Regions from separate parts of the Azospirillum sp. FG154 genome, predicted to be linked through region 1. Evidence: predicted binding sites of a transcription regulator. Region 1 holds the regulator's gene; the other holds the start of a gene.
What was found. Region 1 encodes LexA, which represses DNA repair genes until DNA is damaged. Its sites were predicted from a motif close to ATGTTCTANTTTGGTTC; they were not measured.
Positions count from the first base shown of each region.

Region 2: ACODS4_RS25010 (LexA family protein) is a predicted target of LexA. The motif match lies at 6,827-6,843, and genes of this name have one in related genera.

Region 1 is NZ_JBMDKF010000003.1:298,519-313,956, forward strand. Features, by position in the region: gene lpxB (lipid-A-disaccharide synthase) at 1-160, shown strand, start outside; gene gloA (lactoylglutathione lyase) at 157-552, shown strand; gene ACODS4_RS05550 (GNAT family N-acetyltransferase) at 559-1,098, opposite strand; gene ACODS4_RS05555 (LysR family transcriptional regulator) at 1,194-2,111, shown strand; gene ACODS4_RS05560 (hypothetical protein) at 2,207-2,752, shown strand; gene ftrA (transcriptional regulator FtrA) at 2,802-3,788, opposite strand; gene ACODS4_RS05570 (rhodanese-like domain-containing protein) at 3,888-4,307, shown strand; gene ACODS4_RS05575 (hypothetical protein) at 4,326-4,526, opposite strand; gene gltA (citrate synthase) at 4,519-5,832, opposite strand; gene gltX (glutamate--tRNA ligase) at 5,933-7,339, opposite strand; gene ACODS4_RS05590 (ComEC/Rec2 family competence protein) at 7,476-9,683, shown strand; gene lexA (transcriptional repressor LexA) at 9,688-10,395, opposite strand; gene ACODS4_RS05600 (molybdopterin molybdotransferase MoeA) at 10,528-11,757, opposite strand; gene moaC (cyclic pyranopterin monophosphate synthase MoaC) at 11,741-12,250, opposite strand; gene ACODS4_RS05610 (GNAT family N-acetyltransferase) at 12,247-12,738, opposite strand; gene trpC (indole-3-glycerol phosphate synthase TrpC) at 12,743-13,537, opposite strand; gene trpD (anthranilate phosphoribosyltransferase) at 13,534-14,586, opposite strand; gene ACODS4_RS05625 (anthranilate synthase component II) at 14,583-15,176, opposite strand.
Region 2 is NZ_JBMDKF010000032.1:20,334-35,771, forward strand. Features, by position in the region: gene ACODS4_RS24970 (O-acetylhomoserine aminocarboxypropyltransferase/cysteine synthase family protein) at 1-22, shown strand, start outside; gene tauD (taurine dioxygenase) at 216-1,064, shown strand; gene ACODS4_RS24980 (ABC transporter permease subunit) at 1,156-2,019, opposite strand; gene ACODS4_RS24985 (taurine ABC transporter ATP-binding protein) at 2,016-2,819, opposite strand; gene tauA (taurine ABC transporter substrate-binding protein) at 2,854-3,858, opposite strand; gene ACODS4_RS24995 (hypothetical protein) at 4,194-4,424, shown strand; gene ACODS4_RS25000 (malonic semialdehyde reductase) at 4,453-5,079, shown strand; gene ACODS4_RS25005 (Y-family DNA polymerase) at 5,122-6,384, opposite strand; gene ACODS4_RS25010 (LexA family protein) at 6,389-6,808, opposite strand; gene ssuD (FMNH2-dependent alkanesulfonate monooxygenase) at 6,974-8,161, opposite strand; gene ACODS4_RS25020 (sulfonate ABC transporter substrate-binding protein) at 8,158-9,120, opposite strand; gene ACODS4_RS25025 (hypothetical protein) at 9,217-9,741, opposite strand; gene ACODS4_RS25030 (hypothetical protein) at 9,772-10,182, opposite strand; gene ACODS4_RS25035 (LLM class flavin-dependent oxidoreductase) at 10,528-11,835, opposite strand; gene ACODS4_RS25040 (MmgE/PrpD family protein) at 11,897-13,279, opposite strand; gene ACODS4_RS25045 (amino acid ABC transporter ATP-binding protein) at 13,276-14,046, opposite strand; gene ACODS4_RS25050 (amino acid ABC transporter permease) at 14,105-14,878, opposite strand; gene ACODS4_RS25055 (amino acid ABC transporter permease) at 14,875-15,438, opposite strand, start outside.

The sequences.
Region 1 (15,438 bases):
GCTGCTGGACGATCCGCAGGCGCGTCAGGCGCAGATCGACGGGGTGGCCGAGGTGGCGCGCTGGTTGGGGCAGGGGGATGTTCCGCCCAGCGAACGGGCCGCCCGCGTCGTTCTCGACATCGTCAGCCAACACCCGACAACGGGAAAGGTCAAAGCATGAGCAAGTTTCGTCTGCTGCACACGATGCTGCGGGTCCTCGATCTGGACAAATCCATCGATTTCTACACCCGCCTTCTGGGCATGAAGCTGTTGCGCCGCACCGATTACGAAAGCGGGCGCTTCACCCTGGCCTTCGTCGGCTATGGCGAGGAAGCCGACACGGCGGTGATCGAGCTGACCCACAATTGGGACCAGACCGAGCCGTACGACCTCGGCAACGCCTTTGGCCACATCGCGCTGGGCGTGCCGGACATTTACGCGACCTGCGAAGGCTTGGCGGCGGAAGGCGTCTCAATTCCCCGCCCGCCCGGCCCGATGAAGCACGGGACCACCGTGATCGCCTTCATCGAGGATCCGGACGGCTACAAGGTCGAGTTGATCGAAAAGAAGTAAGCGCGGTCACAGCCGACGGCGGAACATCACGGCGTCGTGAAAAGCGCCGTCGGCCTCCAGCGTGTGGCCGGGCAGCACCCCGGCGCGTTCCCAGCCGCTGCGGCTGTAAAAAGGTTCGCCGAAGTCGCCGGCGCGGGTGTCCAGCTCCAGCAGGCTGCGGCCCAGCGACCGGGCGAGATCATAAAGGGCGTTCATCAGGGCGGTGGCGACGCCGCGCCCGCGCTGGTCGGTCAAGACCAGCAGCTTTTGCACCTCGGCCCGGTGCGGGCTGTTTTGTTTCGGGCTGAGCGCCAGTTGCACCGCGCCGATCACGCGGCCCGCGCCGTCGCGGGCGACCAGCAGGCGCAACCCGCCCCTGGCGATGGCCGAGGCGACGTCATCCCAAAAGGCTGTGTTGCGGGCCGGGTCGAGCGGGGCGTGAAAGCCGACCGACGCGCCGCTGGCGACGGCGTCCGTCAACAGATGTTCCAAACCCGCGCGCAGCGGCGGATCGTCCAGTCGGTCCACGCGGGTGATGGAAACGGAGAGGGGGGCGTGTGTGTCCATGCCCGGAATCCTGCCTTGCGTCGGATCCTTTGGTCCATTGACTTCGCAGGGCGGGGGTGTGAGCTTTTCTCACAGCGACCTGGACAAGCCCCGCCATGCCCCGCCTGCCGTTGACCGCGCTCGCCGCCTTTGAAGCCGCCGCCCGCCATGGCGGCATGACTCGCGCCGCCGACGATCTGGGCTTGACCCATGGCGCGGTCAGCCGACAGGTCGGCGATCTGGAAAAACGTCTGGGGGTGCGGTTGTTCGAGCGGACGCCGCGCGGCTTGCTGTTGACCGACGCCGGGCGGGAATTGGCGCGGGCCTGCACCAGCGGTTTGGGCCGGATGACCGAAGCCTGGGACCGGGTGGCCAGCGGCGGGCCGCAGCGCCTGCGCGTCGCCGCGCCGCGCGCCTGGGCCGCCTTGTGGTTGGTCCCGCGTCTGCCGCGCTTTCTGGCGGATTGGCCGGGGCTGCGCGTCGATCTGGATGGCGGCAACCATGACCGCCCGGCGGAGGCGGAGGCCGGATGGGTGGTCGTCCGCTACGTCCGGGGCGGCGACCACGTCCCCGATGGAATCACCCTGTCGGAAGAAGCGCTTCTGCCCGTGTGCGCCCCCGACATGGCCAAGCGTTTGCGCCAGCCGACCGATCTGTTGGACGGCGCCACCCTGCTGCACGTCCATGAATGGCCGGATTGGCGCGTGTGGAGGGCGGCGGCGGGGCTGGACGCGCTGGACGTGTCCGGCGGCGTCAGCTTTTCCGATTCGGTGATGGCGATGCAGGCCGCCGAAGCCGGGTTGGGGGTGGCCTTGGCGCGGCCATCCCTGGCGTTCAGCGCGTTGGACGCTGGGCGGCTGGCGTGTCCCTTTGGCCCGGCGGCCCCCTGCGGCGATCGCTATGTGCTGTCCGCGCCGGGGGCGGGGCAGGCGCGGCGTCTGCCCTTGGCCTTTCGCTCTTGGCTGTTGGCCGAGGCGGAGGCGGACCGCCGCCGTCCGGGCGCCACGCCATCCGACGGCGGCGCGCGGCGTTGAACGCGTGTTTTTCCTCACGAGGCGCAATTTTGTGGCGCGCTCTTTGCAATGAAACGCTGTGACGGCGGGGGCCGTCCGCGTTCATTGGGGGGAGCATGATGTCCGATCAAAATCTGTCCACGCGCTACGCCATCGGCAATCTGCGACCAATCGACATGTCGAAGGTCAAAGCGATCAAGCTTTCCGAAGCGCCGGAGGCGATGTTTCAGGACTTCGTAAAATCAACCGAGGAAATTCTGAAGATCAACCACATGGACATGCCGGATACGTCCAGCCATCCGGCTTATCAGGATTACGCGCGGGTGATGGTTAACGGCAAAGAGGTCGCCCGGCTGGACAACAACGGTTTTGCGATGATGTCCAACAATCTTGCGCTCAAGCTGGACGGGCTTCTTCCCAACACGGGGCCAAATGGCGGCTCCGGCCCTGGTTTGGCGAAGATGCGCGCCGAAACCATCGCCCGCGCGCTTGGCGGTTCCGTGGCGATGGCGAAAACCGCGATGACGCAAGCGGACTACGACGCCTTGCCGCCGCTGCGGCCAACGGTGGACTATGACGCGATACAGCGGGATCCGATGTATCAGAGCCTTCAGGAAACCAAAAAAGCCCGCCTTTTGTTCCTGGCCCAGCAAATGGCGTGACTGTGCCGATTGGACAATCTTGCCGGGCAAAGGTTGCCGACCGATTGGGCTAAGAAGAACGCCGGAACCGCGCCCGGTAGGTCGCCGGGCTGAGGCCGATCCGTTGGCGGAAATGGTGGCGCAGGGTGGCGGCGGAGCCGAAACCGGCGCGCGTCGCCACATCCTCCATCGGCTGGTCGCCGTCCTCCAGCAGGGCGCGGGCGCGGGCCAACCGTTCGGTCAGCAGCCATTCGCCGGGCGTCTTGCCGGTCAGCGCGGAAAAGCGGCGCAGGAAGGTGCGCAGGCTCATCCCCGCCCGGTCGGCCATGGCGGCGAGGCTGTGCTCCTCCTCCAACCGCGCGCGGAGATGGTCGAGCAGCGGGCCAAGCCGCGCCCCTTCGCGCGCCGTCGGCACCGGGCTTTCGATGAATTGGGCTTGGCCGCCTTCGCGGTGGGGTTGGACGACCAGACGGCGGGCGACGCTGTTGGCGGCCTCATGGCCGAAGTCGCGGCGGACCAGATGCAGGCACAGATCAATCCCGGCGGCGCTGCCCGCCGAGGTCAGGATGTTGCCTTCGTCCACATAGAGCACGTCGGGGATCACCTGGATGTTGGGGTGGAGGTCGCTCAACGCCCCGGCGTGGCGCCAATGGGTGGTGGCGCGCCGACCGTTCAGCAGCCCGGCGGCGGCCAGAACGAAAACGCCCGAACAGATCGACAGGATGCGGGCGCCGCGCGCGTCGGCCCGTTTCAGGGCGTCGGTCAAGACGGCGGGAACCGGGGCGCGGGCGCCGCGCCAGCCGGGAATGACGATGGTCTGCGCTTCGTCCAACAGCTCCAACCCGCCATCGACCATCAGGCGCACGCCGTCCATGGCGCGCAACGGTCCCGGATCCAGGGCGGCGACGGCGAACCGATACCAGCCCGGCCCCAACTCCGGGCGCGGCAGGCCGAACACCTCGACGGCGACGCCGAATTCAAAGATGCACAGACCGTCATAGGCCAGCGCGACGACCAAGGGGGCGGCTGGCGCCGCAGGGGATGGTTCGTTTGGCATGATGCTTACGCTACATGGCTGTAGCGCCACTTTCCAGTTTCACCGCGTTGGCGGCATTCTGGGCGGACAAACACGCCCCCTCAGAGTGGAGACAGTCCCATGCCCAGCCTCGTCAGCGAAATTCCCGCCGCCCCGTCCGATCAGGCCGCCGCGCATTTTGCCCGGTTGCTGTCCTTTGAGACGGATTGCTGGGACGTGCGCAACGCCCTGGCCACGGGCGTTCAGGATTTTGTGCTGTTGGACGTTCGCAGCCCGGCGATGTACGGCGAACGCCATGTTCCGGGCGCGTTGAACCTGCCGCATGGCAAAATGACGGAGCGGCGAATGGCGGAATGGCCGGATGACACGCTGTTTGTCGTCTATTGCGCTGGGCCGCATTGCAACGGGGCCGACCGGGCGGCGTTGCGTTTGGCCCGCCTTGGGCGGCCGGTCAAACTTATGATCGGCGGCATGACCGGGTGGGCGGACGAAGGATTCGCGTTCGCCAGCGGCGCGGAACCGGGCGCGACCACGCCGTGACGCCGGAGCGTCGCGCGCTCAGACCAAAACAATCCCGGCGATCAAGGCCAGGATGACGACATAGACGAGCAGGCGGCGAACGCGCCAACCCAACGGCGCCTTGTTGTCGTTGGCGGGCGCGTGCAGACGCACGCGCCGCGCCGGAACGATGTAGTCCATAGGGTCTTGGGCGGCTCCGTTGGAGCCGCCCATTCCCTTGCTGGCTGTCGGCTTAGCCACGCTCGGCCAGCGGAACGAAAGTCCGCTTGGTTTCGCCGGTGTAGAGCTGACGCGGACGACCGATCTTCTGGACCGGATCCTCGATCATTTCCTTCCACTGGCTGATCCAGCCGACGGTGCGGGCCAGCGCGAACAGCACGGTGAACATGCTGGTCGGGAAGCCCATCGCCTTCAGGATGATGCCCGAGTAGAAATCGACGTTCGGGTACAGCTTCTTCTCGATGAAATACTCATCGGTGAGCGCGATGCGCTCCAGCTCCATCGCGATGTCGAGCAGCGGCTCGTCCTTGATGCCCAGCTCGCCCAACACTTCGTGGCAGGCCTGACGCATCACCTGGGCGCGCGGGTCGTAGTTCTTGTAGACCCGGTGGCCGAAGCCCATCAGACGGAAGTTGTCGTTCTTGTCCTTGGCCCGGCGGACGCATTCGGGAATGCGGTCAACGGTGCCGATCTCCTCCAGCATCTTCAGCACGGCCTCGTTCGCGCCGCCATGGGCCGGACCCCACAGCGAGGCGATGCCGGCGGCGATGCAGGCGAACGGGTTGGCGCCCGACGAACCGGCCAGACGGACGGTCGAGGTCGAGGCGTTCTGCTCGTGATCGGCGTGCAGGATGAAGATCTTGTCCATGGCCTTGGCCAGGATCGGGTTCACCTTGTACGGCTCGCACGGCGTGCCGAAGGTCATGTACAGGAAGTTTTCCGCATACGACAAATCGTTGCGCGGGTACATGAAAGGCTGGCCGACCGAGTATTTGTAGGCCATCGCCGCGATCGTCGGCATCTTGGCGATCAGGCGGTGAGCCGCGATCTTGCGCTCCACCGGATCGTTGATGTCGGTCGAGTCGTGGTAGAAGGCCGACAGGGCGCCGACGACGCCGCACATGATCGCCATCGGGTGGGCGTCACGGCGGAAGCCGCTGTAGAACTTCGTCAACTGCTCGTGCACCATCGAATGGCGGCGCAGGATGCTGTCGAATTCGGCGCTTTCGGCGGCGGTCGGCAGATGGCCGTTCAGCAGCAGGAAGCAGACTTCCGGGAAGGTCGAGTGGGCGGCCAATTCGTCGATGGAATAGCCGCGATGCAGCAGCACGCCTTCGTCGCCGTCGATGTAGGTGATCTGCGACTCGCAGCTTCCCGTCGAGGTGAAGCCCGGGTCATAGGTAAAACAGCCGGTTTCGGCGTAGAGCTTGCGGATGTCGATCACGCTCGGCCCAACCTTGCCGTCGAGGATCGGCATGGTCACTTGCTTGCCAGTGCGATTGTCCGTGAGTGTTACCGTGTTCGTACCATCCTTAGTCTGGGTCATCTCGGCACGTCCTTATCGTTGAGCTTCGGGCTTGGCACCCTTTTTTCGTCGGCGCAGCATAGTTCCATGCCGCACCGATGGCAACGCACGGAAATGACCTTTATGCTGCAACTGCTGTATCGCGGATGCGAGCAAGGGTCTCCTCGCGGCCCAGCAATTCGGCCACTTCAAAAATGGGCGGCGACACGGTCGATCCGGTCAGCGCCGCGCGCAACGGCTGCGCCACCTTGCCCAGCTTTTCCCCCCGCTCTTCGGCGAAGGCGCGCACCTGCGCCTCCAGGGCCGACGCGGTGAAATCCGCCTCGTTGGCGAAGCGAACGGCCAATTCCGCCAGCGTGGCGCGGCCCTTGTCGTCCAGCAGCGCGGCGGCTTTGTCGTCATAGGCCAAAGGTCGGGCGGCCAGATAAAAGCGCGCGCTCTGCGCCAATTCGACCACCGTGCGGGCGCGCTGCTTCAGCCCGTTCATCGCCCGCGTCAGAAGGTCGCGGTCGGCGTCGGACAGGCTGCGGCCCAGATCGGCTTCCAGACGCGGGGCGATCAGCCCGACCAGACGGGAATCGTCGGCCTGCCGCATGTAGTGGGCGTTCAGGCTGTCGAGCTTGGCGAAATCGAATCGCGAGGCGGAGCGGCCAATGCCCTCCAGATTGAACCACTCGACCGCTTGCTCGGTCGAAATGATCTCGTCGTCGCCGTGCGACCAGCCCAGACGCAGCAGGTAATTGCGCACCGCTTCGGGCAGATAGCCCAAATCGCGGTAGGCGTCGACGCCCAGCGCGCCGTGCCGTTTGGACAGTTTCGCCCCGTCGGCCCCGTGAATCAGCGGGATGTGGCCGAACTGCGGCAGATCCCAGCCCATGGCGTTGAAGATCTGGATCTGGCGGAAAGTGTTGGTCAGATGGTCGTCGCCGCGCACCACATGGGTCACGCCCATGTCGTGATCGTCCACCACCACGGCCAGCAGATAGGTCGGCGTGCCGTCGGCGCGCAGCAGGATCAGATCGTCGAGCTGGGCGTTCTGCACCGTCACCTCGCCCTGGACGAGATCCTTCAGAACGGTTTCGCCCTCCTGCGGGGCCTTCAGGCGGATGACGGGGGCCACGCCGTTCGGGGCGTCGGAGTCGGGGCGGTCGCGCCAGCGGCCGTCATAGCGCATCGGCTGCCCGCTGGCCTTCTGCGCGTCGCGCATCGCCGTCAACTCCTCCGGGCTGCAATAGCAGCGGTAGGCCTTGCCGGCGGCCAGCATCTGGTGCGCCACCTCGGCGTGCCGGTCCTTGCGGGCGAACTGGCTGACCGCCTCGCCGTCCCAATCCAGGCCAAGCCATGTCAGCCCGTCGAGGATGGCGTCCACCGCCGCGTCGGTCGAGCGTTGCCGGTCGGTGTCCTCGATCCGCAGCAGGAATTTGCCACCCATCCGACGAGCGTACAGCCAGTTGAACAGAGCGGTGCGGCCACCGCCGATGTGGAGAAAGCCGGTGGGCGAGGGGGCGAAGCGGGTGACGACGGTCATCGGTGTCTCAATTCCGGGTTCGGCGCTGCTACAATGCAACGGGAAGCGCGCGGGGCGCGTCCGCGTTGTGTAACACAGCCACCCGGTTCCGGGGCAATGCCATGCGCGCATGGGCGTCAAAAGGATTGCGGCGGCGATGACGGAGCGCCACGGCGCGTTGGATGAGGCGTGGGAGGAGGCTTCGGCGGCGGCCCTGGGGCCGTCGGGCTGGCGGCGCTGGCTGTCGCCCGTCCTGTGGGGCTGGGCGTGGCTGGTCGGCGAATTGGCGGCGGAGCGGGAACGCTGGGTCTTGTGGATCCCCGTCGGCTTTGGCGGCGGCGCGGCGCTGTATTTCGCGCTGCGGTTTGAGCCGCCTTGGTGGGTGGGGCTGGCGGCGGTCGGCGCGGCGGCGTTTGCGATGCTGGGCTTGCGCCGCTGGTTGGCGGGGTTGGTGGTCGGGCTGGGGCTGTTGGTCGTCGCCGCCGGTTTCCTGGTGGCGCAGGGCGAGGCGGCGCTGGTCGCCGCGCCGATCCTGACGCGGGAGTTGGGATCGGCGGTGGTCACGGGCCGGGTGATGGCGGTGGAGCGGCGCCCCGGCGCCTTGCGCCTGACCTTGCGCGATCCGGTGGTCAGCAAGTTGAGGCCGGAGGAGACGCCGAAGGCCGTCCGCATCCGCATTTCCGACAAGCACCCACCGCCCGCGCCCGGCGCGCTGGTCCGGCTGCGCGCCACCCTGTCGCCGCCGCCGCCGCCCGCCGAGCCGGGAGCCTTCGATTTCCAGCGCCGGGCCTATTTCATGGGGCTGGGGGCCACCGGCTTTTCGGTGGGCGCGCCGGAGATCCTCGACGCGCCGCCCGTCACCGGCTGGTCGCGGGTGGCGATCTGGTTCGAGCGGGCGCGCGGCCACATCGCGGCGCGGGTGGCGGCGACCATCGCCGATCCGGTCGAGGCCAGCGTCACCGCCGCCCTGCTGAACGGCGAGGAGTTCGCCATTCCCGACGCGACGATGGACGCCTTCCGCTTCAGCGGTCTGGCGCATCTGCTGTCGATTTCCGGCCTGCATGTCGGCATCGCGGCGGGGATTCTTTTTTACGTGGTGCGCGCCCTGCTGGCGCTGTCGCCCTGGATCGCGCTGCGCTGGCCGATCAAGAAGATCGCCGCGCTGTTCGGCATCCTGTCGGCCTTGGCCTACACCCTGTTGGTCGGCGCGCCGCTGCCGACGGTGCGGTCGGTTCTGATGACCGGCATGATTATGGGCGCGGTGATGCTGGACCGCGACCCGCTGAGCATGCGTCTGGTCGCCTTCGCCGGGATCGCCACCACGGCGATGGATCCCGAAGGGATGCTCGGCCCCAGCTTTCAGATGTCCTTCGCGGCGGTCGTCGGGCTGATCGCGGCGTTCGAGCGAATCAGCGCGCCGCTGGCGGCGTGGCGGCGCGGTTTCGGCTGGTTCGGCAAGTCGGTCCTCTATGTCGGGGGCATCGTGCTGACCAGCGTCATCGCCACGCTGGCGACCTTGCCCTTTTCGCTGTTCCATTTTCAGCAGATCGCCTTTTACGGCGTGTTGTCCAACATGATCGCCATTCCCATCACCTCCTTCTGGGTGATGCCGTGGAGCCTCGTCGCCTACGCCCTGCTTCCTTTTGGATTGGAGGCCCCGGCCTTGATCGCGATGAATTGGGGCGACCGCGCGGTGATCGCGACCGCCGTGTTTTTCGCGGGCTTGCCCTGGTCGTCCATCACCGTTCCGGCGATGTCGGCGGGCGGCTTCGTGGCGGTGGTGTTGGGGGGGATTTGGCTGTGCGCCTGGACGCGGCCCTGGCGCTGGCTGGGGGTGGTCGCCGTGATCGGCGGCTTGGCGACACCGGCCTTGGTCCAACGCCCCGACATTCTGGTGTCGGGCGACGGCAAGCTGATGGGCGTGCGCGCGGCGTCGGGCCGTCTCAGCCTGTCGGCGAAGGCGGAGGGGCGCACGGGCGAAAGCTGGTTGCAGCGCGATGGCGAGCCGCAAGCGGCGCCGCCCTGGCCGCTCAGCGGGCGCGGGGTGGACGACCGGCTGAGCTGCGACGCGCTGGGCTGCCTCTACCGCGCGCATGGCCGCAGCGTCTCCTTCATCCGCCTGCCCGACGCGCTGGACGAGGATTGCGGAACGGTTGACGCGCTGATTGGCCCGGTGTCGGCGCGCGGTTGCCGGGCGCCCTTGGTCATCGACCGTTGGCGCCTGCGGCAGGAGGGGGCGCACGCGCTCTATCTGGAGGCGGACGGCGTTCGGGTGGACAGCGTGCGCGACCGGCGCGGGGATCGTCCCTGGACGGGAAGCGTTCCTCCCCGTCCAGCTTTGCCGTCAGGGGCGCCGCGCGACTGACCGTTCAGTATTTGCGGACCAGACCGACCAGCTTGCCCTGCACCCGCACGCGATCCGCGCCGAAGATGCGGGTTTCGTAGGCGGCGTTGGCGGGTTCCAGGGCGATGGTGTTGCCCTTGCGGCGCAGGCGCTTCAACGTCACCTCCTCGTCATCGACGAGCGCGACGATGATGGAGCCGTTTTCCGCCGTGTCGCAGCGTTGGATGACCACGGTGTCATGGTCGAGAATGCCCGCCTCGACCATCGAATCGCCGGAGACTTCCAGCGCGTAGTGATCGCCGGGGCTGAGCATGGTCGCCGGGATGTCGACGAAGGCGGACTGGTCGCGCAACGCCTCGATCGGCGTTCCGGCGGCGATCCGGCCATAGAGCGGCAACTGAACGGTTTCCGCCGCCGGGGCTGACGCGATCTCGCGCCCGGTGAAGGCGAAATCGGCCTTGATGACGTTGGGCTGGAACTTGGCGCGGGCCGCCTGTTTGGCGCGCGCGGCCTCCGCCCCCTCGGGCATCCGCAGAACTTCCAGCGCGCGGGCGCGGTGGGGCAGGCGGCGGATGAAGCCGCGCTCCTCCAGCCCGGTAATCAGGCGGTGGATGCCTGATTTCGACTTCAACCCAAGCGCGTCCTTCATTTCATCGAACGAGGGAGACACCCCGCCCTGGCCGAGACGCTCGTGGATGAACAGCAGCAATTCATGCTGCTTGCGCGTGAGCATTGGTGCCTCCCGGCGGTCGCCAAACCATTGATAGAACAAAAGCAAAACGTTAGCTTCTGTTCTAGTTTGGTTCCCGCAGAACGTCAAGAGGTCTGAACGCCGCATAACCGAACGTTGGGGGTGTTTCACCGGCTAGAGGTTGAGCGCGCCGCCCGACAGCGGAACGATCCCCACCATGTCGCCCGCCGCCGCCGCCGGAGCGTGGGCCGGGCGGACGATCAGGCAATCGGCCTGGGCGTAGAGCGAGGTGATGGCGCTGTCCTGCCGGGAAAAGGGCGTGGCGACCAGCGCGCCGTCGGCGTCGGTGGACAGGGCGGCGCGCAGATAATCCTCGCGCCGGTCGTTGGCCTTCAACGGCGTGGCGAGGCGGGCGCGCTGCGGCCCCGGCGTCTCGTCGGGCGGCAGCCCTTGCAGAACCCGCAGAATGGGCCGCAGGAACAGCACGGCGGTCACGCCGGTGGAGACCGGGTTGCCGGGCAGGCCCAGCAGCGGCACGGATCCGGCCCGCCCGAACATCAGCGCCTTGCCGGGCCGCATGGCGATGGCGTGGACGTCCAGCGCCACGCCCTTGTCGGTCAGCACGTCGCGCACAAGGTCGTAATCGCCCTGCGCCGCGCCGCCGGTCGTCACCAGCAGATCGCAGCCGGCCGCCCCGGCGGCCATGGCGGCGACGCTGTCGGCGGTGTCGCGGGCGATGCCCAGATTGTGGGCGATTCCGCCCTGCGTGGCGACCAGGGCGCAGAGGCCCAGCGCGTTGGTGCTGACGATCTGGCTTGGCCCCAGCGGATCGCCGGGCAGGGCGATTTCGTCGCCGGTCGCCAGCACGGCGACGCGCGGACGCCGCCGCACGCTGAGCCAGGGCGCGTTCGCCCCGGCGGCGAGCGCGACGTCGCGCGCGGTCAACCGCCGCCCGGCGGGCAGCAACTCCTGTGCTTCGGCGAAATCGAATCCAGCCGGGCGGATGTGGCGCCCAATGGCGACGGCGCGGCCAACCCGGACGGTGGTTTCGTCGGCCTCGCAATCCTCCTGCATCACCACGGCGTCAGCCCCGCCGGGCAGCGGCGCGCCGGTGAAGATGCGCACCGCCTCGCCCGCGCGGACAATGCCGGAAAAGGCGTGACCGGCGGCGGATTCGCCGATGCGGCGCAAGGGCACGGGGCGGTTGGGATCGGCCTTGGCGACGTCGGCGGCGCGCACCGCCCAGCCATCCATCGCGGCGGCGTCGAAGGGCGGTTGGGTCAGCCGGGCGAGCACGGGTTCGGCCAGCACGCGGCCCAGCGCGTCGGGCAAGGCGACGGTTTCCGCCGGAAGGGCGGAAAAGGCGGACAGGATGCGGGCGCGCGCCTCAGCGACCGACAGCATCGCGACCGAGGGAATCATCGTGGGCGCCCCAGACGCCGCTCTTGCCGCCCGCCTTGTGCAGCAGACGGACGTCGGTGATCGTCATGCCGCGATCCACCGCCTTGCACATGTCATAGACGGTCAGGGCGGCGATGGTGACGGCGGTCAACGCCTCCATCTCCACGCCGGTCTGTCCCTTCAGCTTGCACGTCGCGGTGACGTCCACGGCGTCGCGGTCGGGGTCGCAACGCAGATCGACCTTGACGGAGGTCAGCGCCAGCGGGTGGCACAGCGGGATCAGGTCCGGCGTGCGCTTGGCCCCCATGATGCCCGCCAGCCGGGCGACCGACAGGACGTCGCCCTTCTTGACGCCGCCGTCCAGTATCAGCCGCAGCGTCTCCGGCCGCATCCGCACGACAGCGGCGGCGGTCGCCGTCCGTTCGGTGTCCGCCTTGTCGGAGACGTCGACCATCACGGCCCGCCCCTCGGCGTCAAAATGGGTAAAACCGCTCACAGTGGGCGCTCCATGAACAGGCTTTCGGGGAGGTCGGGGTAATTGGCGTAGGGGCCGCGCGTGACGAAACCGGCCTTGCGGTAGAGCGCCACGGCTTCGGGCTGGTGGATTCCGGTTTCCAGAAGAAGCGCGCTCAACCCCTCGACGCGGGCCTGTTCGGTCAGCCGGTCGAGCAAAGATTCGCCGATCCGCCCGCCGCGCGCCTGCGGCGACACGAACATGCGCTTGACCTCGCCATAGCCCGACGGATCGACGCGCAGGGCGGCGCAGCCGACCGCCGCCCCGTCCCGGCGGGCCAGGAAAAAGCGCACGTCGTCCGCCGCCAGCGCCTCAAGGTCGAGCAGATGACAGGCGTCGTCGGCGTAACGTTCCTTGAGATAGGCGTCCAACGCCGCGACCAGGGCCGCCGCCTCCGGCTGTCGGGGGCTTTCCCGTTCGATGACGAGAGCGGGGAGGGCGGCAGGGAGGGCGGCGGCGCGGTCCGGCATCGGCTTACTCCTGGGCCAGCAGGGCGCGGGTCGCGGCGGCGACGTCGGCCTGCCGCATCAGCGATTCGCCGACCAGGAAGCAGCGCGCGCCGACCGCCGCCATCCGCGCCAGATCCGCCGGGCTGTAAAGGCCGCTTTCGGCCACCAGCATCCGGTCGGCGGGAACATGGGCGGCCAGTTCCTCCGTCGTCGCGATGTCCACCGCCAGCGTCTTCAGATTCCGGTTGTTGACGCCCAACAGCGGGGTTTTCAACGCCAGCGCCCGGTCCAGCTCCGCGCGGTTGTGAACCTCGACCAGCACATCCAGCCCTTGGCCGATGGCGGCGTCTTCAATCTCGGCGGCCTGCGCGTCGGACAGGGAGGCCATGATGATGAGGATGGCGTCGGCCCCCAGCGCGCGGGCCTCGACGATCTGATAGGGATCGACCATGAAATCCTTGCGCAGCACCGGCAGATCGACGGCGGCGCGGGCGGCGACGAGATACGCGTCCTTGCCCTGGAAGTAAGGTTCGTCGGTCAGCACCGACAGGCAGGTCGCCCCGCCGTCGCGGTAGGCTTGCGCCAGCGCGGGCGGATCGAAGTCGGCGCGGATCAAGCCCTTGGACGGGCTGGCCTTCTTGATTTCGGCGATCAGGCCGTAACGCCCGCTCGCCACCGTCCGCCGCAGGGCGTTGATGAAGCCGCGCGTCGGGTCGGCGGCGCGCGCCGCCTCTTCCACCTGCGCCAGCGGGCGGGCGGCCTTGCGGGCGGCGACCAGGGCGCGCTTGTCCGCGTTGATGCGGTCGAGAACGTCGCTCATGCCGAAACAGCCTCGTTGGTGATGGCGATCAGGCGGCGCAGCCGGTCGCGCGCGCCGCCGCTGTCGATGGCCTCGGCGGCCAGCGCCACGCCGTCCTTGAGCGTCGCCGCCTTGCCCGCCACCAGCAGGGAGGCGGCGGCGTTCAACAGAACGATGTCGCGGTAGGGGCTGCGCACGCCGTCGAACAGCGCGTGGATCGCCGCCGCGTTGGTCTGGGCGTCGCCGCCGCGCAGATCGTCCAGGTTGGCGCGGGGAAGCCCGGCGTCCTCCGGCGCGACCTCGAACACGGTGACGATTCCGTCCTTCAATTGGGCGACCGTGCTGGGGCCGGTGGTGGTGATCTCGTCCAACCCGTCGGAGCCATGGACGACCCAAGCGGCGTCCGACCCCAGACGCTTGAGCACCTGGGCCAGCGGCTCCACCCATTGCTTGGCGAAGACGCCCAGCAACTGGCGTTTGGCGGTCGCCGGATTGGACAGCGGACCCATCAGGTTGAAGATGGTGCGGGTGCCAAGCTCGACCCGCGTCGGCCCGACGTTGCGCATCGCCAGATGGTGGCGCGGGGCCATCAGAAAGGCGATCCCCGCCTCCCACAGCGCCTTGCGGACCAGCGACAGGTCGCAATCCAGATTGACGCCCAGCGCGCTCAGCACGTCCGCCGCGCCGGATTTGGAGGAGATGGCGCGGTTGCCGTGCTTGGCCACTGGAATCCCGCAGGCGGACACCACGATGGCGGCGGCGGTGGAGATGTTGTAGGTGCTGGCCCCGTCGCCGCCGGTGCCGCAGGTGTCGATGGCGCCGGGCGGCGCGTCCACCGCGATGGCCTTGCCGCGCATGACGCGGGCGGCGCCGGTGATCTCGTCCACCGTTTCGCCGCGCACGCGCAGCGCCATCAGAAAACCGCCCATCTGCGACGGCGTGGCGTTGCCCGACATGATGATGTCGAAGGCCAGCCCCGCCTGCTCCTCGGTCAGCGTCGCGCCCGACGCGACGCGGGCCAGAATGGATTTCATGTCGGCGATGTCGCCGCCGTGGCCGGGCGCGCTCATGCCGCGTTCTCCAGACGGGGGCGGGTCAGATCCAGGAAGTTGCCGAGGATTCTGTGACCGTGTTCGCTCTCGATGCTTTCCGGGTGGAATTGCACGCCATGGATCGGCAAGTCGCGGTGGGCCAGCGCCATGATGAGTCCGTCCGCCGTCTCCCCCGTCACCTCCAGGCAGTCGGGCAGGCTCGACCGCTCGACGATCAACGAGTGATACCGGGTGGCGCGGAACGGGCTGGGCAGACCGGCCAGAACGCCGCGCCCCTCATGGATGATGTTGTCCACCTTGCCGTGCATCGGCGTCGGCGCGCGGATCACCCGCCCGCCAAAGGCCTGCCCGATGGATTGATGGCCCAGACACACGCCCATCAGCGGAACGCGCGCCTTGGCCGCCGCGTCGATCAAGGGCAGGCAGATGCCGGCCTGATCGGGGTCGCAGGGGCCGGGCGACAGCACGATGCCGGACGGGCGCAGGGCCAGCGCCTCGTCCACGCTCAGCGCGTCGTTGCGGCGAACCTGCACGTCGGCGCCCAACTCGCCCAGATAATGGACGAGGTTGTAGGTAAAGCTGTCGTAATTGTCGATGAGCAGCAGCATGCGCGTCGCCTTATGCCTTCGCCGTTCCGGCCCCGTTCCAACCTTGCGCCACCCTAACGGCTGAACAAACGGATTTCCAGCCTTGGCGGGCGCTGTGACAGGGCAATCTCGGCTGAAGGCTCGAAATTTCTTCATTGGGAAATTCGTCATCCCCGCGCAGGCGGGGATCCAGAGTTCGCAGAGCGAATCTGACGGGAAAGCCTGGATCCCCGCCTTCGCGGGGATGACGGATAATCCGATATGATCCGTGTTGAAAAATGCC
Region 2 (15,438 bases), on a different contig from region 1:
ACAGGCGCTGGCCGAGGTCTGACCAGCGTTCTGCACCCGGTCGCCTGTGGTTGACCGCTGCGGGTTTGCCCACCAAGGGCCGGGACGTTTCCGTGCGTCTCGTTCGTCCATTCGCTCGTCCATTGTCCACGCCAACTGATGGGGAAGCGCGTTCGCGCGTTTCCCCATTTTTTTGGGTGGTCCGGATCGTTTTCCAAACCGTGATGAGGATGTCCATGCCGGATGTTGCCCTGCCGACCCTGACCGCCACCCCGCTTGGCCCCACCATCGGCGCACGGGTCAGCGGCGTTGACCTGTCCCAGCCCTTGACCCCGTCGGTTGCGGCCGAGTTGGAAGCGCTTCTGGTGCGCCATCAGGTGCTGTTCTTTGAAAACCAGCCGCTGACCCCAGGGCAGCAGCGCGCCTTCGCCGCCAGCTTCGGCCCGCTGCACATCCACCCGGTCTATCCGAACATTCCGGAGGTTCCGGAAATCATGGTTCTGGACACCGGTCCGCACAACCCCAGCGACAACGATGTCTGGCACACCGACGTGACCTTTGTGGAAACGCCACCGGCCATCGTCGCGCTGTCGGCCAAGAAGGTCCCGCCGCTGGGCGGCGACACCCTGTGGGCCAGCGCGTCGGCCGCCTATGAAGCGCTGTCGGAACCGCTGCGCGTGCTTTTGGAGCCGCTGAAGGCCGTGCATGATTTCAGCCGGTCGTTCCCGGAATGGCGGCACAACGGACCGGGCCTGTACGAACGCTGGCTGGAGGCGCGGGCCAAGAACCCGATCCGCGTCCATCCGGTGATCCGCACCCATCCGGTGAACGGACGCAAGGCGCTGTTCGTGAATGATAATTTCACGGCGGCCATCCTGGGCCTCAGCCCGAAGGAAAGCGACTATCTGCTGCGCTTCCTGTTCGATCACGTCGCCCGACCGGAATTCACCGTGCGGTGGAGCTGGAAGCCGGACGATCTGGCGCTGTGGGACAACCGCTCGACCCAGCATTACGCGGTGAACGATTATCTGCCGCACAGCCGCCTGATGCACCGCGCCACCGTGCTGGGCGACCGCCCGGTCTGACGTCCTGCATTCATCATAAAAAGGGGTGGTTGGACAGATCCAGCCACCCCTTTTTTGCGCGCGTTCGGACTTTGACCGCGTTTGCGTGGCTTCAGCTTTTGCCTTTCCAGGGAACCAGCGCCCGTTCCAGCAGGCGCATGCCATAGGAAAAGGCGAAGGCCCAGGCGGCGATGATGCCGATGCCGACAAAGACCACATCGGTCGCCAGAAAATGCGAGGCCGACATAATCATGAAGCCGATGCCGCGCGTGGCCGCGATCAGCTCCGCCGCCACCAGCGTGCTCCACCCCACGCCGATGCCGATGCGCAGCCCGGTCAGAATTTCCGGCAGCGCGCTGGGCAGCACGATGTCGAGGAAGAGTTGCCAGCGCGTCGCCCCCAGCGACAGGGCGGCGTTCACCCGTTCGATCGGCAGGGAACGCACCCCCGCCTGCGCCGACAGGCAGATCGGCGCGAACATCGCCAACGTCAACAGCACGATCTTGGACAGCTCGCCAATGCCCAGCCAGATGATTATCAAGGGCAGATAGGCCAGCGGCGGCAGCGGCCAATAAAACTCAATCGGGGTGTCGAACACGCCCTTGACCCAGCGGTTCAGCCCCATCGCCAAGCCCAACGGGATGCCGAAGGACGCGGCGAGCAGGGCGGCGGTGGAGATGCGGAACAGGCTGGCGGACACATGCTCCCCCAGCGTCGCCCCGGCGTAACCGTCGTCCAGAATGGCCAGGAACTGGGTGAGGACCTCCTCCGGGCCGGGCAGGAACAGCGGCGGGACCAGCCGCAGCCACGACACCAGGAACCACAGCCCGATCAGCGCGGCGCCGGTGGTCAGGCTGATGAGCAGGGTGGGCGCGCCATCCAGGCCAAAGGGGTGAAGCCGCACCCGCCTGGGCGATGTGGTGGGCGCGGCGGTGGGGGCGGGCAGCGGCGCGCCCCGGCTTGCCAGATCGGTCATTGCGGTCGGTCTCCCCCGTCATGGGGACGGTCATGCGGGCGGTGCACGAGGTTGCGGATCTCGTCGTACAGCTCGGCGAAGCGCGGGGCCGACAGAATGGCCCGCACGTCGCGTTCCTGCGCGAACCGCCGGACGAAATCCAGATCGAAGCGGGCGACGATGCGGCCCGGGCGCGGCGACATCACCACCACCGTGGTCCCGAGGAACAGCGCCTCTTCAATCGAATGGGTGATGAAGAAGATGCGCTTGCCGGTGCGCGCCCAGACGTCGATCAGCAGTTCCTGCATCTGCTCGCGCGTCAGGCTGTCGAGCGCGCCGAACGGCTCGTCCATCAGCAGGATTTTCGGGTCGGTCGCCAGCGCGCGGGCGATGCCGACGCGCTGGCGCATCCCGCCCGACAGCTCGTGCGGGGCGGCGTTGGCGAAACCGTCCAACCCCACCAGCCGCAGCAGCTCTTCCGCCCGCTCCCGCCGGTCGCGCGCCGGGACGCCCGCGAATTTCAGGCCGAGCGCCACGTTGTCGGCCACGCTTTTCCAGGGCAGCAGCGTGTCCTTTTGAAAAACGACGCCCCGGTCGGCCCCGGGTTTGTCCACCGGTTGCACATCGAGCGTGATGGAGCCGTCGGACAGCGGCAGAAACCCGGCGATGGCGTTCAGCAAGGTGGATTTGCCGCAACCCGAGGCCCCCAGCGCCACGACGACGCTGTTGGCGTCGATGTCGAGCGTGGCGCGGTCCAGCGCGTGCACCATCCGCCCGTCGCGGGCGGAAAAGAAGACGCTGGCGTTGTGGACGTGAAGCATGGCGTCCTCTCTTCAACCCACGATGAGGATGGCGTCAGCGCAGATCCTTGACCGCGTCGGGGGTGACGAACCCGCCATAGCTGGGCAGGACGGTGGTGATCTTCTTCTGCTCCTTCAGAAATTCGGCGGTCGCCTTCAGGATTTTGGCGGCCCCGCCGTTTTCCCCGCCGCCCAGCCACGCGGCGCTCGCCTGTTGGGCCGGGGGAACCAGCGACAGGTTCGTCAAGGCGGCGGCCTGGTCGGCGGGGGTCCCGCCCAGCAGCTTGGCCAGCGCCTTGGCGTTGTCCGAATCCGCGCTCCAGGCCGCCTTGTCGGTCTGGAACGAGGCGCTGTACTTTTCGATCACCTGCGCGAAGCCCTTGAGGAAGGCCGGGTTGTCCTTGGCAAAGGACGCGGTGGCGATCCAGGCGGAGAAGGTCGGCGCGCCCCGGTCGGCGACCTCCTTGGAGGTCAGCAGAACCTTGCCGTTCTTTTTCAGTTCGGTGAGCGCCGGATCCCAGACAAAGGCGGCGTCGAGATCGCCGCGATTCCAGGCGGCGACGATGTCCGGCTGGGGAATGGCGAACACCTGGGCGTCGCGCTCGCTGATCTTCTCCTGCTTCAACACCGCCAGCAGTTGGTAATGGTCGGTGGAGACCGGGGCGGCGGCCAGCTTCTTGCCCTTCAGGTCCGACGGCATTTCAATGCCCGACCCGTTGCGGACCACCAGCGCCTCGTCGGTGCCGGAGATGGTGGCGAGGTGGAAGGCCTTGACGTCCAGGCCACGGCTGGTGGCCGCCGCAAAGGGGCTGGACCCGACATAGCCGACCTGCACGTCGCCCGACGCGATGGCGGCGAAGACATCGGCCCCTGAGTTGAACTTGCGGAAATCGATGGTGACGCCGGTGGCCTTGGCGAAATCGCCGTTGGCGATGGCCACGGAGGAGGGCAGGGCGTCGGTCTGATAGCCGACCACCACCGTGCCGTTTGCCGCCTCCGCCGCGAAGGGCAGCAGGGCGGTCAAGGCGGAGAACAGCAACGTGTGCAAGGGCTTGGTCATGGCGCGGAATCCAACAGAGATGGGGGAGGGGCCGGGCGGACTTGGAGGGGCCGATGAGGGCATCGGCGGAGACGGTCCGGCGGGTTGGGAAAACACTAATGCGACGCGTGGGACCGGCGCAATCGCAAAAACACATAAAACTGTAGAAAAATAGACTTTAGCAGCGAGGGAAAAATGTTGTTTATGCGGGCATATAAACATACTTGATAAATAGGAAATAAATAGCGATGATGGTTGCCAATCGTGTGGAATATGACGGCCCCACCGCCCGGAGGAGCCGTGCCCGGACCCACAGCGCGCACCGCACCGCCGGATCATCCCGAGGAGGCCGAATCATGCACCGCCCATCCGAACTCGATCTGCTGACCGTGGCCTCGTTGATGCCAACCCCCGACGGAATCCTGCTGTTGGCCGCCAACGTGGGGGGCGCGGCGGACGGCCAGGACGGCGCGCTGTTTCGCGACCGGGCCGACGATTCCGACCTCGACATGACCGATCTGGCGATGCTGGTCAGCTTCGCGTCGCTGCTGCTGGGCCTGTTGGCGCTGCTGCCCGCCAGCCTTTGATCGTCCGAGCAACAGGAGAACCGGCATCATGACCAACACCCTGATTCCCACGGTGGCCTTTCCCGATGGTGATTTGGCCGATCTGCCGGTGGCCGCCGGGCCGCTCTTCCTCGACGCGCGCACGCCGCAATCCTGGTCCGACCGCCCGGTGTCCGCCGCCGTTCTGCACCAGCTTTACGAGTTGACGCGGTTGGCCCCCACCGCCTTCAACGGCAGCCCGGCCCGTTTCGTCTTCCTGACGACGCCGGAGGCCAAGGAGCGGCTGCGCCCGGCGCTGACCAAGGGCAATCTGCCCAAGCTGAAGGCCGGGGTCATCGCCATCGTCGGCCATGATCTGCGCTTTTTCGACCATCTGCCGCGCCTCAGTCCGCATTACGACCCGTCGGGGCTGTTTGTGGACAACCCGGCCCTGGCCGAAACCACCGCGTTCCGCAACGGCACGCTCCAGGCCGGTTATCTGATTCTGGCGGCGAGGCTGCTGGGTTTGGACGCCGGGCCGATGTCGGGCTTCGACAACGCCGCCGTGGACGCGGAGTTTTTCCCGGATGGCCAAGTGCGCTCCAACATCCTGATCGCGCTGGGCCACGCCGACGGCCCGCCCGCCCGTCCCCGCGCCCCGCGCCTGGATGTGGCGGAGGCCGTTACGATCCTGTGAGGCCGGGTTGCGCTTGCGAATGGAGAAAAGCCCCCCGCGACATCACGCCCGCGCGATCGGCCGATCGGCCAAACGGGTGGTGTAGGACGGGGAGCGGTTGTTCTGCCGCATCCGCCAGCCGTGCCCCAGCGTGGCGGCGGAAACCAGCGTGTTGCGGCCCAACGCGCCGTTCACCGCGTCCACCGCCGCCATCAAACGCGCGGCTTTGGCGCGGTCGGTGGTGTCGAGCAGATCGACCTGCGCCCGGTCGGCGGGTCGCAGGCCGGTCAGGATGACGCCCGCCTTGCTGAACGGGACGCCGTCGCGCCAGATGCGCCGGGCCGCGTTGGCGGCGGCGGCGATCAGGACGAAACCGTCGGCGCTGGCCGGTTGCAGGCCAACGGTCACGCTGTCGTTGCAGGCGGGTCCGGGGCGGTGACGGCTGGTGCGGATGAACACATGAAGGGCTTCGGCGACCATGCCCTCGGCCCGCAGCTTTTCCGCCGCGCGGGCCGCGTGCGCGGCCACCGCCTGCCGCATTGTCTCCCAATCCGACACCGGTTGGCCGAAAGAGCGGGTGACGGCCACCGACCGGCGGGGGGAAGGGATCCGATCCAGCGACAGGCAGGACAGGCCGCGCAACTCCTGCACCAGCCGTTCGCCGATCACGGTCAGCGCCTGGCGGGCCAATCGCGGGTCGAGGTCGCGGAGGTCGGCGGCGGTGGTGACGCCAAGCTGGTTCAACCGGACGGCGTTGCGTCGCCCAACGCCCCACACATCGGCCACCGGCACCAACGGCAACACCCGCGCCCGCGCGGCGGGATCGGACAGGTCGCACACCCCGGACGGATCGAGCAGCCCCTTTTTCGCCGCGTGGTTGGCCAGCTTCGCCAGCGTTTTGGTGGGGCCGATGCCCACACAGGTGGGAATCCCGGTCCAACGCTTCACCCTGCTCCGAATGTCGGCGGCGTAGGCGGGGAGGGGGCCGCCGATGCCGGTCAGATCCAGAAAGGATTCGTCGATGGAGTAAACCTCCAAACGTGGCGTGAAGCCGTGCAGGCAGGCCACCACGCGCGACGACATGTCGCCGTAAAGCGCGTAATTCGACGAAAACACATGCACCTTGTGACGGCGCACCAGATCCTGTGTCTCGAAAAAGGGCTGGCCCATTTTCACGCCCAGCGCCTTGAGTTCCGCGCTGCGGGACACGAAACAGCCGTCGTTGTTGGACAACACCCCGACCGGCGCGTTTTCCAGATCGGGGCGAAAGACCCGCTCGCACGACACATAGAAATTGTTGGCGTCCACCAGGGCGTAGATCGTCATCCTGTCACCGCCGGTGAAAGCGGATGGTCGCGGTGACGACGCCCCAGATCGCAAAACCCGGATGGTCGGTCACGTCGATGGCGGTGTAAGCGCGATCGTCGCAATCCGGCGCCAGCCGCGTGCGCCCCCGTTGGATCACCAGCCGTTTGCACAGCAACTCTCCATCGACGGCGGCGACGACGACATCGTCGTGCCGGGCGGTCAGGCTGCGGTCCACGATGGCCAGATCGCCATCGTGGATTCCGGCCCCGGTCATGCTGTGGCCGCTGATCCGCAAGGTGAAGCTGGCCGACGGGTGCGGAACCAGCGCGTCGGTCAGGTCGATGCGGCCCTCGGCATAGTCGCCAGCGGGCGACGGGAACCCGGCGGACACCACCGCCTCGACCGCGACGATCACGCAAGGTTGCAACGCCCGCAATTCCATATTCGCCCCTCTTTGTCAGAACAAATATAGAACAAAATATCGGTCCGGTCGAGTCCTGCGCTCCGCTGGAAGCGGACGGCGCGGGTGAAAACGGCCGTCGGTGGGGGAATCTGGCGTGGCGGGGGAGGCGGGCGTCACCCGCGCCCCCCATTCATGAACCGGTTCTCACTGGGCCGATTGGCGCAGCGCGGGTGGTTGCTGGTTGGCGATGCTTTCGCCAAAGGGGCCGTTGTTCGCCGCGCGACCGCGCGACCGCCCGGTGGTGGCCGCCAGCGGCAGCAGCGGGAACACCAGCTCGGCGAAGCGGTACGCCTCCTCCAGATGCGGGTAGCCCGACAGGATGAAGGTGTCGATGCCGATGTCGATGTATTCGCGCATGCGGGCGGCCACCGTCGCCGGATCGCCGACCAACGCGGTTCCCGCCCCGCCGCGCACCAGCCCGACGCCCGCCCACAGGTTGGGGCTGACCTCCAGCTTGTCGCGGCGACCGCCGTGCAGCTCCGACATCCGGCGTTGACCGACCGAATCCATCCGGCTGTAGACCGATTGCGCCGCCGCGATGGTGGCGTCGTCAACGTGGCGGATCAGGTCGTCGGCGGCCTTCCACGCCTGTTCGTTGGTGTCCCGCACGATGACGTGCAGGCGGATGCCGAAGGTCACGGTCCGGCCCTGCGCTTCGGCCAGACGGCGGACCTCCGCCAGCTTGGCGGCAACCTGCGCCGGAGGCTCGCCCCAGGTCAGGTATTTGTCCACATAGGTGGCGGCGATCCCGTTGGCGGCGTCGGACGACCCGCCGAAGAACAGCGGCGGCCCGCCCGCCTGAACCGGCGGGTAGAACAGGCGGCCATCCTCGATGCGGATGTGTTTGCCCTGGTGGTGGACCGGCTCCGGCCCGAACAGGCCCTTCCACACGTCCAGGAACTCGCGCGTCACCTCATAGCGTTCGCCGTGCGAAAGAAAGATGCCGTCACCCTTGTTCTCCACCGGATCGCCGCCGGTGACGACGTTGACCAGCAACCGCCCGTCGGACACGCGGTCCAGCGTCGCCGCCATGCGGGCGGCCAGCGTCGGCGATTGCAAACCGGGCCGGACGGCGACCAGATAGCGCAGCCGTTCGGTCACGGGAACCAGCGAGGAGGCGACCACCCAACTGTCTTCGCAGGAACGACCGGTCGGCAGCAGCACCCCGTAATAACCCAGACTGTCGGCGGCCTGCGCGATCTGGCGCAGATAATGCCGGTCGGTCTCGCGCGCGCCGATGGTGGTGCCGAGATGGCGGCCGTCGCCGTGGGTGGGGATGAACCAGAGGATGTTGGCTTCGCCGGGGGCGGTGGTGTGGGGCTGGCTGCTCATGACTTGTTTCCCGGGGCGGCGGCGGACACGTCGATCTTTTTGGGGATCAGTTTCAGCTCGAAGAAGGTGTCGGCGATGCGCTGCTGTTCGGCGATCACCTCCGCGTTGATGGGGCGCAGGCCGTAGCCCTGGCGACCGGCGGCGACCTCCAGGACCGAGACCGGAATGCCCACCTTCGGGCTGAGTTGTTCGGCCACCGCCTTGACGTTCTTGCCCGCCCAGTCGTCGATCTCCTTCAGCCCGGCCAGAATGGCGTCGATGGCCGGTTGGTTGGCGGCGGCGAAGGGCTTGGCGGCCAGGAAAAACTGATGGTTCTTGACGATGTTCGTGCCGTCGGAAGCGACGCCGTCGGTCAGCGTCCGGGCGCCGGTCGCGGCGGACGCGGCGGCGTAGAACGGATCCCAGATCACCCAAGCGTCCACCGCCCCGCGTTCAAAGGCGGCGCGGGCGTCGGCGGGCGGCAGATAGATCGGTTCGATGTCGGTGATCGCCAGCCCGGCTTTTTCCAGCGCCTTGACCAGCAGGTAATGAACGTTGGAGCCTTTGTTCAGGGCGACCTTGCGGCCCTTGAGCTGGGCCACCGACTGGATCGCGCTGTCCTTCGGCACCAGGATCGCTTCGCCCTTCGGCGAGGCCGGTTCATAGCCGACATAGAGCAGCGGCGCGCCAGCGGCCTGCGCGAAGATCGGCGGCGCTTCCCCGGTGGTCCCGAAATCGAGCGCGCCGACGTTCAGCGCCTCCAGCAATTGCGGGCCGCCGGGAAACTCGGTCCAGGCGACGCTGTATCCCAGCGGCGCCAGCCTTTTTTCCAACAGACCCTGTTCCTTCAGGATGATGAGGGTCCCGTATTTCTGGTAGCCGATGCGGACCTGCCTGTCGGCGGCGAGCGCGTCGCCGAACGGTGCGGCAAGACCCAGCAGGGCCGCCGCGCCGACCACCAATCCAATGAGCCGTTTCATGGCGTTGAGCCTCTTTAAATGTCGATTGCGACGTGTGTGGCCGATCCCGCGCGCGGCCCCTGAGGCCGCGCGTTTCTGTGCAAGGCACGAATGTGTTTAGAAAAAGCCCTTGGCGGGCAGCGGCGTGCCGTGGATCGCGTGGGCGCCCACCGCCATCGCCTTGTAGGACGCGGGGTTGTGCGACGCCAAGGCGCGGGCGTTGCGCCAAGGGCGGTCCAGGTTGACGGCGCGCAGGGTCGCCGACGCCCCGGCCACGTCAAAGATCAGGCCGCCGCTGCGCAGGGCCAGATCATCGACGACGATCTTCGCCTTGGCGGCGGCGAGCGCGGCGGCGTGGGCCAGAGCGGGATCGTCGATTCCCTCGTCCCGGCGGCGGGCCACGGCGTCGAGCGCGTCGGCGGCGGCCAGAACCTTGCTTGGCGCGGGCAAAATCTGCGGTGACAGCCAGCCGTTGCGGGCCAACGCCTCCCAAACCAGAACCAGCAGAACCGGCGCGATCCAGGATATGGCGATCAAACCGCGCGGGCCGACGGCGGTCCCGCCCGGTCCGCGCCGATCGTTCGACCGCTGGCGCTGGTGGAGCGGGGTGGCCGTGCTGGATGTGTGTTCGATGGCGCTCATGGGGATCTCCGCCGCGTGGGGGACGCCGGGCTATTCAGCGGCTGCGCGCGCGGGACGGTCGGTCGCGACCGTTTTGCCGACGCGCGGGAAAATTTCGGCGGCGAAGCGCCGCAGTTCGGATCGCAGCGGCTGGAATTGCAGCATGAACAGCTCGATCCCGGCGGCGTGGAAGGCCTGGATGCGTTCGGCCACCTGATCGTGGCTGCCGACCAGACCGGCGGCGGTCCCGCCGTCGCTGCCGAGCTGGTCATGGTCAGGCAGATGCGGGTTGACCGTGTGTTGCGCCACCAGGGTGGAATCGAATCCCAGCGCCTCGGCCTCCAGCACCACGGCGCGGTTGCGCTCCCATGAGGCGTCGAACGGCTCGGCCGGATCCTGCAAGGCGGCGCGCGGACCATGGACCGGCGCCCAAACGCCAAACCGGATCGTGGGGGAGGCCATGGCAATCGTCCTTATCGTCAGTGACTGTGGGGAAGGTGGGCGCCCAAAGGGTGAGAGCGCGGTCGCGTCGTTCTGTCGGTGGCGGTGGCGGTGACGGCTCGCCCTTAGAAATTTCTATTACACTAGTAGTCAAGTCAATATATAAATAATAATAACAGAGAATAAATGTTTTTATAAAGCAAGGCGCCGGGACGCGCTGCGCCTATCGCCCGCAATCGCTCCATCATCGGGTGGTCGATCTGACCCGCGACTGCGCGGGCGGCGGTTCCCAAAACGGATATGGATATGTGGACAGGGTCCCATCGAAAGCCCGTCGTCTGGCGAGGGCGACGGGCCTTTGCTGGATCAGGGCAAGGTCGAAGCGGGGCGGGGCAGCCCGAAATGATCGCGCAGGGTGGTCCCCTCATATTCGGTGCGGAACAGGCCGCGCTCTTGCAGGATCGGCACGACCTGTTCGACGAAATCGTCCAAGCCGCCGGGGAAATAGGGCGGCATGATGTTGAAGCCGTCCGCCGCGTGTCCCTCGAACCAGCGTTGCAGATCGTCGGCGATTTCGACCGCCGTGCCGCAGACCAGATGATGGCCGCGCCCGGCGGCGACCCGCTGGGCCAACTGGCGGATGGTCAAATTCTCGCGGCGGGCCAGCGCGATCAGCAATTGCGACCGGCTTTGCAACTGTTCGGACGGCGGCAGGTCCGGCAGCGGCCCGTCCAGATCATAGACCGAGACGTCGGTCCCCAGCCGTTCGTTCAGCAGCGGCAGGGCGTGCTGCGGGTCGGTCCAGCCTTCCAGCGTCGCCAGCTTGTCGCGGGCCTCCTGCGCGGTGCGCCCGATGATCGGCAGGAAACCCGGCATGATCGCCAGATGGTCGGGGCTGCGTCCTTGGGCGGGCAGGCGCGCCTTGAGGCTGGCGTAAAAGGCTTGCGCCTCCTCGAAGGTCTGTTGGGCGGTGAAGACGACGTCCGCCGTGCGCGCCGCCAGATCCTGGCCGGGGCCGGACGAGCCGGCCTGCACGATCACCGGATGGCCCTGCGGCGGGCGGGGGATGTTCAGCGGACCCTTGACCGAAAAATATTTCCCGACATGGTTGAGGACGCGCAGCTTGGAAACGTCGGCGTAGACGCCGCTGTCCTTGTCCTTGGGGAAGGCGCCGTCGTCCCAACTGTCCCACAGCCCCTTGACGACATCGACGAACTCCTGGGCCACCGCGTAACGTTCGTCATGGTCGGGGTGGCTGGCCCCGAAATTGGCGGCGGTGCGGGCGTAGGAGGTCGTCACCACGTTCCACGCCGCGCGCCCGCCGCTGAGATGGTCGATGGAGGCGAAGGCGCGGGCCAGATGGAACGGCTCGCCATAGGTGGTCGACGCCGTGGCGACCAGACCGATCCGGCTGGTGGACATGGCCAGCGCGGCCAGCAGGGTCAGCGGCTCGAACCGGGCGATCATCGACGGGTGGGCGTCGGCGCCGCTGGTCAGGCCGTCGGCCAGGAACAGCATGTCGAACTTGGCGCGTTCGGCGGTGGCGGCGATCCGTTGCAGATGGGCCAGATTTTCCGAGCCGGAATCCGCGCCCGGATAGCGCCACCCGGCGACATGATGCCCGGCGCCCTGAAGGAAAAGGCCGAGGTGAAGGCTGCGTTTGGGCGGAGTCATGACGGAGTCTTTCTGATGGATGGGCATGGCGGGTTCGTCTCGTCCTTCCCCGCCTTTTTTGTCAGGAAACCGGCTGTCCCAGCGCGGCGGTCAGGCCGCGCAGGTCGTCGCGCGTCGTCATGGCGAAGACGCGGGCGGGGACGTCGGCAAAGCGTGGGTTGCCGTTCGTCGCGTCCTGGAACTTGGCGTCGAGATCCTGCGCGCCCCGGATGCGGTTCACCCGGCGCGACAGGCGGGAGCCGTCGGCAAAGCGGATGGTCACGTCGGTGAAGCGGGTCGCCGGATCGTTCGACATGCGCGGCGCGTCCGGGTCGTGACGCCGTTCGACGCGGTCGAGCAGGGCCTGAACCGCCGGGGGAATCGACCGGTCGGCGAAGGTCGTCACCCCGAGATCGCCGTGGACGAGGGCCGAGGCGATGACGTATTCGACGCTGAAACGGCCCTCGACGCCGTTGGCGGGCCGCCGCACGACCAGGGCGGCGTCGCCGCCCGGCGGAAAGGTGGCGGTGATCGATTCGATGCGTGTCGGGTCGATGGCGTGACCAATGGCGTGGTCGGCGCGCAGGCCAAGCACCGCTTCCGCCGCGCAATGGGCCGCCGTGCAGCAGGGAAATTCCTTCAGAATCAGACCCGGGGTCACGATCTGCCACGGCTCACCCCAGCCACGCGTCGCCAAATCCGGCTGGGCGGCCCCAGCGGCAAAGGCCGAGAAAACGCTGATGGGGCCATCGAAGGCGTCGGGCGCGCCGCCGAATCCTCGGGCGGCCAGACGGGCGGCGGTCAGCCCGGCTTTCGCGGCGAAACCGGCGTGCCACGGCTTGGCGTCATAGCCGAATTGCAAACGCAGCCCGGAGGATTGCGTGGCGGCGAGGCCCAAGGCGACGGCGACCTGGGCGGCGTCCAAACCCAGAAGGCGGGCGACCGCCGCCGCCGCGCCGACGCTGCCCAGCGTCGCGGTGGCGTGAAAGCCGATCTCGTAATGGCGGCTGCCCAGCGCCAGACCCAGCCGGGCCATGGTTTCCAGCCCGACGATGTGGGCGGCGAGCAGATCCAGCGCGCTGGCGCCGCTCTCCTCCGCCGCCGCGAGCAGGGCGGGAAAAATCACCGTGCCGGGATGGCCGCGCACGCTGGCGTGGACGTCGTCGTAATCCAGCGCGTGACCGGCGTGACCGTTGGCGAGCGCCGCCGTGAAGGCGTCGGCCCGCGCCGCCCGGCCAATCAGCGTGGCGTCTCCGCCGCCCACGCCGCCCAGCGTGTCCAACAGAATCGCCAGAGCGGGATCGGTGGCCCCGGCGATGGCGCAGGCCAGGAAATCGACCAGCGCGACGCGGGCCGCTTGGACGGCCTCGGCGTCGGTCAAGGGATCGGAGGCGACGATCCGGCGGGCCAGGTCGGCGGTCAGCGTGTTCGTGGTGGGCGCGTTTGTGGTGAGCGAGGCGGTCATCGCGCCCGTCCTTCCGTTCCGGTGTTGGTGGCTTCGCGGCTTCCAAGCCCGGTGATGAAGGCGGTGACGCGCGGGTTGTCGTTGGTGTGGAAAATCGCGTCCGGCGGGCCTTGGGCGACGATGCGCCCGCCTTCGGTGAAGACGACCACGTCGCTGATCTCCTCAGCAAAGCGCATCTCATGGGTGACAAGGACGGAGGTCAGCCCGTCGCGGATCAGGTCGCGGATGACGGCCAGCACCTCGCCCACCGTTTCGGGGTCGAGCGCCGACGTCACCTCGTCGAACAGCACCAGTTCCGGGCGCATGGCCAGGGCGCGGGCGATGGCGACGCGCTGCTGTTGCCCGCCCGACAATTCGCCGGGATAGGCGCGCTCCTTGCCGGACAGGCGGACCCGATCCAGCAGTTCGCGGGCGTGGCGCTCCACCTCGTCGCGGGGACGCCCCAGGATGCGCACCGGGGCGATGGCGATGTTCTCCAACACCGACAGATGCGGGAACAGGTTGAATTGCTGAAAGACGAAGCCGATGCGCTTGCGCAGCGCCAAACGGTCGGCCTCGCGGGTCAATTGGTGCAGGGCGGTTCCCGCGACGTGGATTTCCCCGCGCTGCGGCGCGATCAGGCCGTTGATGCAGCGCAGGATGGTGGATTTTCCCGATCCCGACGGGCCGATGATCGACAGAGCTTCGCCCGGTCGAACGTCCAGATCGACGCCCTTCAGCACCTCGGTCGCGCCGAAGGACAGATGCACGTCGCGCAAGCGCACCAGCGGCGGGCGGTTGTCGGGGGGGAACAGGGGTGGTCATGATCGGCGCGTCACTCTCGGTTCAGACGGCGAAGCGGCGTTCGAGACGCTGGGTCAGCCGCGAAATCGGGTAGCAATAGGCGAAAAACGAGACGAGGACCGTCAGGTAGACCGCGATGGTGAAGTCGGCGCGGCGCACCGCCGTGCTGGCGTCGGTGGCGGCGTGCAGCAACTCCCCCACCCCGACGAGGGAGGCCAGGGCCGATCCCATGGCGATGGAGGCGTAGAGATTCATCCAGGCGGGCAGGGTGCGGCGCAGGCATTGCGGCAGGATGATCCAGCGCAACGTCCGCAACCGGGAAAAGCCCAGCGATCCTGCGGATTCCCATTGGGCGGTGGGGATGGATTGGATGGCGCCGCGCACGATTTCCGCGATGTGGGCGCTGGCCGGAATCGCCAGACCGACCACCGCCTTCAGCCAGTCGGGAAAGGCGACGGTTCCCCCCAACAGGGTGATTTCAAAGGGCATGGCGTAGGTGGTGGCGAAAATCAGCACCAGATGCGGCGCGTTGCGGAAGATGTGGACATAGGTGATCGCGGGCGTGCGGATCCAGCGGGCGGGGGCCAGTTCCATCACGCCGAGAATCAGGCCGATCAGGCTGCCGATGGCGATGGCGGCCACGCTGATGAGGATGTTCATGGCGAAGCTCTGAGCCAGATAGGGAACCCAGTCGATCAGGATCGCCGCCAAATCCGGTTGCAGCGCCGCCCACAGCGCCGCGACGGCGGCGACCGCCGCCATCACCGGGCGTCCGACCGACTGCGGGACCGGGCGAACCAGCAGACGCGCGCTCACGACCGCGCCCCCAGGCCGGGCACCGCCAGACGGCGTTCCAGCCACAGGCCGATCTGCGAGACCACCAGATTGATCGCGCTGAAGAACACCAGAATCACGACCATCAGTTCGACCACATTGTCGCGCTGCGTCCAGATCATGATCGAGGCGTAGGTGATCTCACCGACGGCGACCGCCGACCCCACCGTGGTCAGCTTCACCAGATTGACGAGGTTGTTGACGATGCTCGGCAAGGCGATGCGCAGAGCCAGCGGCAGTTCCACCCAGCGCAGAATCTCAAGCCGGTTGAAGCCCAGCGCGCGCGCCGCTTCCAGGGTTGTTTCCGGCGCCGCCTCGATTCCGGCGCGCAGCGCTTCGGCGTGATAGGCCGCGCCGTGCAACCCGACGACGAAGACCACCCAGAAAAACGCCCCGAACGGATTTTGCCCGGCCCCGCCCAGCGATTGGCTGATGAGCATGTTCAGGCCGAGAAAGGCGCAGGACAGTTGCACCAGCGTCGGCGTGTTGCGGGTCAACTCGACAAAGATCCGGGCGGGCAGGGCGAGCCAGCGCTGGCGCGC